2 regions of the Pseudoalteromonas sp. NJ631 genome follow, and region 1 is predicted to be linked to the other one. Evidence: riboswitches for the same ligand, from Rfam matches in the RefSeq annotation. Region 1 holds a riboswitch; the other holds the start of a gene.

What was found. Region 1 has a riboswitch for lysine ahead of lysC (lysine-sensitive aspartokinase 3). Riboswitches for the same ligand answer to the same signal wherever they lie in the genome.
Region 2: linked by a shared signal. The riboswitch ahead of dapA (4-hydroxy-tetrahydrodipicolinate synthase) and the one ahead of lysC (lysine-sensitive aspartokinase 3) in region 1 are both predicted to bind lysine.

Annotation. Positions count from the first base shown of each region.
Region 1 is NZ_AKXJ01000019.1:83,336-86,645, reverse strand. Features, by position in the region: gene A587_RS0121760 (DUF924 family protein) at 43-573, opposite strand; gene lysC (lysine-sensitive aspartokinase 3) at 696-2,042, opposite strand; lysine riboswitch at 2,131-2,301, opposite strand; gene nhaD (sodium:proton antiporter NhaD) at 2,447-3,310, opposite strand, start outside.
Region 2 is NZ_AKXJ01000018.1:25,279-28,588, forward strand. Features, by position in the region: gene A587_RS0121040 (2,3,4,5-tetrahydropyridine-2,6-dicarboxylate N-succinyltransferase) at 1-513, opposite strand, end outside; gene dapA (4-hydroxy-tetrahydrodipicolinate synthase) at 524-1,408, opposite strand; lysine riboswitch at 1,524-1,702, opposite strand; gene A587_RS0121050 (response regulator) at 1,845-3,310, shown strand, end outside.

The sequences.
Region 1 (3,310 bases):
ATACGTACTTCCGCTGAAAATGCGAGAGGTTCTAGCCGCGCCTCAGAAACTCGAGTTGGGCGTCTCTAGAAAGTCCATTTCCTCTTCTGTTGAATCGCGATTGAGTATTTCGTTTCGATGGGGATAACGGCCAAATCTATCGATAATTTTTTTATGCGCGACTTCAAAATCATAATTAGGCAGGTCGCGAAAATAATGGTCAGCGGCACGGTGGATGATGCGACTTTCGCTATGCATCATGGGTAGGTATAAAAACATCAATTCAGTATCATTGAGCTGGCGGTGATAGCCTTTTTCGATAGCGTGTTGGGTGAGGCTTAGCGCCAAAGGATCACAGGCAAACGCCTCTGGAGTGTCTCTGAATATATTGCGTGAAAACTGATCTAATATAATGATTTCGCACAGCGCGCCAAGTGGTGTTGCTCTCCAACTCGAAAGCTCACCTTGGTACGCCATTTGGTGCAAAATACCGAAGCGATTTTTTATAATGCGATCAAAGTCCGCAGACTTCTTCCACCAGTCTGATTCAGTGCATTCAACAAACCAGAATTCGTAGACGTCTTTATAATTCATGATGGCACTCCTAGGGAAAAACAAACTTGAAGGTCAGCAGACCCTAACCGTTATAAACAAAGTGCCACCCATTATTCAATAATGCAACTTTTTTATTAGTTGACTAATTACAATAAATTTACTTAAGCAACCTCTAGTAATTTGGCATGAATTGACTGCACCACCTGATCTGACTCCTGTTGCTCAACTAAAAAGCACAGATTGTGCTTGCTCGCACCATGGCAAATTAGTCGAATATTAAACTCTGACAACACATCCATCAGGTTAAGTTGGCACTTCTTCAACTGGATCTCAGAACCTATCATGGCCACCAAAGTAAGATTATTTTCAACGGTCACATGACAAAACTCGCCAAGTTCATCCAAACAAGCTTGTTCTAACTCTGGTCGAGAAGCATTCGGCGCATTGTCTAGTGTGAGCGCGACACTAATTTCCGAAGTCGTTACCAAGTCAACCGATATATTGTAATTACTTAAAATGGTGAAGATACGAGCCAAAAAGCCGCTAGCAAGGAGCATTTCAGGGCTCTTTAGCGTCAATAGTATTTGGTTTTTGCGTTGTGTCACTGCACGAATGCCTGCTTGCGCCGTTTTCTCTTTTTCAATCCAAGTGCCACCCGCTTGCGGATCACGACTTGAACCAACAAATACTGAAATACCTTTACGACTCGCTGGCAATATAGTTGCGGGATGTAGCACCTTAGCACCAAATGTCGCCATTTCTGCCGCTTCATCAAAACTCAAACGAGGAATTGGTCTAGCCTTTACACACAAACGCGGATCGGTACTGAAAATACCAACGACATCGGTCCAAATATGCACACTTGACGCGTCAATTGCCTCAGCTAACAATGCAGCACTATAGTCAGAACCACCACGACCAAGCGTAGTCGTCTGGCCGTATTGGTCACTACCAATAAACCCTTGTGTCACCTGTACTGTGTCGCCAAGTAGCGCGACCAAATTAGTTTGCGCAGCTTCACGCGTAGCTGCGACATTTGGATTCGCTTTACCAAATTGATTATCTGTTTTAAGCACTTTACGTACATCAAAGCGCGACGCCTGAACCTGGTTATTACGTAGTATTTGGGTAAACAAATAAGAAGAAAAACGTTCGCCAAAGCTCAGCATTTCATCGCATTGCTGTCTGCTAAGTGCAGGTAAACTCGCAAGGCTTTCAAATTCACTGAAAGTTTGCTTGTAACCCTCAGCAAGGTCAGCATCCAAAGACACTTGATCGATAATCGCTTGCTGTATGTTTTCAACCGCTGCAACAACTGCTTTGCGCCCGGCTTCATCTTCCTTTTGTTGGGTTAGCGTTACAAGGTGATTGGTTACGCCAGCACATGCACTAACAACGACCACTCGAACATTTGGGTTGTCACGAACAATGTGAGCACAACGAGACATAGCTTCAAAGTCAGCGACACTGGTACCGCCAAATTTGGCTACAACATACTGCGAATTCATTTTCTCTCCTCTCGACTGTTGGCACAGTCAAATTTTATAAGGAGAACTCGGCATGGGATTTCTAGAAAGACGAACGCTTGAAATGACCTTTGCCAGAAGCTCTCCACCAATACGGTGACAGTTCCGAGGATTCAGCCTCGTAAACCGAAGAATCGTTGCGACGAGCAACTTTTCTCCTCGGCGAATACTTCCCTCACTAGTGGTCATTGGTCTCGTCACCTCACACTAACTACCTAAGCATCGCGCCTCTTCTGTTTATTTTGCCTTTGTTAATCTGAATAAAAGCAAAATAAAAGCCCGCAATAAATGCGGGCGATGTGAGAAAATTATCTTTTAGCCGTCTAGGTGTCAAGTTATTTATGAAAAACTTATCCCAAAGCGGTAAAAAATTAAATCCATTGGTCTTAAATAAGCTGACCCGCGAAATACGCGCCACTATATCCAATGGTATATGCGATAAGCAGGTAGATACTCATTTTAAGATAGCTTGAGAAGGTTAAAGCTTTAACCTTACTCATTGCAATGATCCCCGCTGCAGAGCCAATAATGAGCATAGAGCCACCAACGCCAGTCGCATAAGTAAAGGTTAGCCATTGCGCTGGAGTCATCGTAATGTCTGCTTTTAATAGCGCAGCCGTCAAAGGCACGTTATCTACCGCCGCACTCATTAAACCGACCAAGTAGTTTGCGTATTCCGGCGCAAGATGCAGATATAAATCGGTAAACTTAGACAATACACCGACTTCTTTCAACGCACCAACTAATAACAGCACACCCACAAAGAACAATAAAGTGTCGTATTCAATTTCACGGATATAGTCGATGATTTTCTTATTTACGTCCTTCTTGCGCATCAAGAATTGCGCCATTAAGAACATCAAAGACAAGCCAAATAAGAAGGTTAACATCGGCGGTACATGGTATTGCACGCTTAAGAATAACGTGGCAAAAATGGTTGATAAGAAGATGAGCGCAATCGTGATATCGGTCTTTTCAATTCTGCGTAATTCAGCCTTTTCAAAGGTGATCTTATCATTCATGCCGATTGACAGCATCGCAGCTAAGATAAATACGCTAAAAATAGAGGGAGCGATTAGTAAAAGCAGATCAGGGATAGTCACTTTATCGGCTAGAAATATCATCAAGGTGGTTACATCACCGGTGATCAATGATACCCCACCGGAGTTAACACTAAAGATGATTAACGTCGCATATCTAATTAGCTTTTTCGGGTCTAATTTCAAAGACATGACTACAGCTAATGAAAT
Region 2 (3,310 bases), on a different contig from region 1:
TGCTAATACGGCACCGCGTTTAACAACAACCCCTTCAACCAATACACAGCCTGCACCAATAAAGGCATCGTCTTCAACAACAACAGGACTTGCTCCAACTGGTTCTAATACGCCACCCACTTGCACTGCTGCACTAAGGTGCACATTTTTACCAATTTGCGCGCAAGAACCAACCAACGCATGACTATCTACCATAGTACCTGAATCAATATAGGCACCAATGTTGACATAAGCCGGTGGCATAATGATTGTGCCCGCTGCGACGTAAGCGCCACGTCTCACACTGCTTCCGCCAGGAACCATACGAACGCCATCTTGGGCAGCAAATCCGCGTGGTGCTAAGTTGTCTTTATCAACAAATCCACCCGGGAATTCCGTATTTACGCCATTTCTAAATGCTTCAAGGATCCCTTGTTTTACTTCTACATTAGCATGCCAATGGCCTTGCTCATCCTGTGTTGCAGCACGTACTGTGCCATTTTCTAAATCGTTTAGTAGGGTTAACCAGCTCATGTTTACTGCCTTAATTCCAAGATAAAATCGTTTCGTTCGCGCGAGTGATCGCATCGGTATGGGTGAGTTCCAAATGTGTCAGTGGCGGGCGCAAGTTTGGACTTGTGAGCTTCCCTTGCAAGTGCATTAACACTTTGACTGGTATGGGATTTGCCACTGCAAATAAGCTATTTGCAGCTTCTGACCAGGTGGTAAATAAATTAGGAGAGGTGCCGCTTAACGAGCGCCTTACAAATTCTGCGGTTTGCTGCGGCCATGCGTTTGCTGCAACAGACACCAGACCCGTTGCACCTGCTTGTGCAAAGTAGGGCATTAAGCCATCGTCGCCGCTATAGATTGCGACATCAGGCGCTGCCTGACGAAATGCTTCAAAGGTGGCAATATCACCACTGGCTTCTTTTAGTGCCCACAGATTAGGGTGGCAAGCTAGTTCGCCGAGTAGTTCAGGGGCGATGGCAACGGCACTGCGACCGGGTACATTGTAGAGCATGCAAGGGTTGTGGCTCTCATCGAGTAGTGTGCTAAACCAATGCGCCAGACCAACTTTGCCGGGCTTTGCGTAGATTGGTGAGCCAAGTAAGAGTGCATGAATGGGCTGCGTATTACAAAAGCGCACCCATTGTGTTTGCTGCTCAAGATTACTACCGCCAACGGCAACCATTAGTGGTACGCTTGGGGCGAGCTGGCAAACAAACTCAACGATTTGTTGCTGCTCTTGTTGGGTAAGCGCAAGGCCTTCGCCGGTACTGCCTAGTAAAAGAATACCGTTACGAGCCTGCTCTTGATCGCGTACAAGCGTCGTTAATGCGCTAAAATCAACCTGATTTTCAGCATCAAAAGGCGTTACTAAAGCCGTCCACAACGGATAGTCAGATAAGTTGAATTGTGATTTCATCTCTACCGAACTTAAATCATGTTCGGAGTTAGGAGGGTGTCCAAACTTCGAACCGTTAAAATTCGAAGAGCAATGGACTTAAAAAGGATAAGGCAGCCAATGGCCTTATTTTTCTAAGACCAGAAGCTCTCCACCAAGTATGTTGGTGACAGTCGCTGGGATTCAGCCCAGTCGCCCGAAATGAGTATTAGCAAACAATAACTCAATTTCTCGGCGTATATTCCCCTCACTAAGCTGCAACGGAGTTTGCTCTCCTTCACTTAGTTACCTGAATAACGCACCTCTTCCAGCCCTTAATTTGACGCCGTGGCATCAAACTATCTAAATAGGGTGAACACGCATTGAAACATTTTGGCCGTCTAGGTGTCAAGCATCGGACTGTAAATAATACGATTGTTAACTACACTTAACATTGCAGCTGAGACAATGCTATGAGATGAAAAACAAAAATATGTCGTTAATAAATAAAGTTAAAAATCGTTATATCGGGGCATTACTTGCTATGGCTATATTGCTGTCGATGGCGATGGGGATTATGCAGTATTTACTGTATCAGCAGAGCCAAGACGCGCACGTAATTAATATTGCGGGTATGCAGCGGATGTTGTCCCAGCGCATCGCGCTTTTCAGTGCACAAGAGGATAAAAGAGACAGTGAGGAGCTGCGTCAAACCATTGATAAATTTGAAAGTAATCATGAGTTTTTAACTAAAACAGAGGGAGGAGAGGCTATTTATTTGAATGAGGCGCTTGCAGCGCTTTACTACCAAGAGCCAGTGCAATTGGATTTACAAAGTAATACTTTTATCACTTTATCAAGGTCTCAGTTACAGCAATCCACTCCTCAACTGGTGGAACAAATCTTTACTGCATCTCAGCATTTACTCCCAAAACTGAATGAGGCAGTTTCACTATTCGAGCAGCAAGCGCGAAGTAAGACAGAGATGGTGAGGAAAATTGAATTGTTAATTTGGCTGCTCGGACTGTTGCTGCTGTTTATAGAAGCGAAATTTGTATTTCGCCCAATGGCGCGAGAAATTGCTGAAGCAATTAATAAATTAGAGGCGGCAAGAAAGCTTGCCGACGATGCACTACACTCAAAATCACGATTTTTAGCACGTGTTAGTCACGAGCTAAGAACGCCGTTGCAGGCCATTCATGGGTATTTAGATGAATATCTGAGTAACAAAGAAATCCAACACTTACAGCATGTGAAAAGCGCGGTAAATCAATTGGATGTATTACTTTATTCGGTTCAAGATTTTAATAACCTTTCCGAGCAAGAAGTGGTAATTGAGCGTCATCAAGTCGCGTTGCGAGAAGTAATAAAGTCAGCCTGTATTGCCTTTCAACTAACCGCACACAAGAAATCTCTCGCTTTTAATTTGGCATTGAGTAATGAGTTAGATGTGACTTGTTATTGTGATTGTAAGCGTGTTGGTTGGTTGATCGGTGAATTGGTTAATAATGCCATTAAATTTACAGAGCGTGGCAGCATTCAAGTATTTGCGGATTTGGTTGTAGATGAAGATACGCCATATTTAGAATTTGTTGTTGAAGATACAGGGCCCGGGTTCGACTATCAGCAGTTACGAGAAACTGTGCATAGCGAGCATTTTCAAGGCACGCAGTTAGGACTTAAACGTTGCCAATTACTCACCTCAGCGCTTGGGGGACGATTAGATTTTATTGCGAGGGAGCCAACGGGTATAAGAGCAACCTTGAGAGTTCCCATTGAAATTGACAACCAACAGACGCAGGCTCGTAAAGTGGAGCTGGTGTCAGCTCGCATTTTACTAGTGGAAGATAACTTACTAAATGCGCGCGTGATTGAAAAAATGCTCCAGCCCGTAGCCAAACAAGTAACGCATGTTGAACATGGTGAAGGTGCCCTTGAAGTATA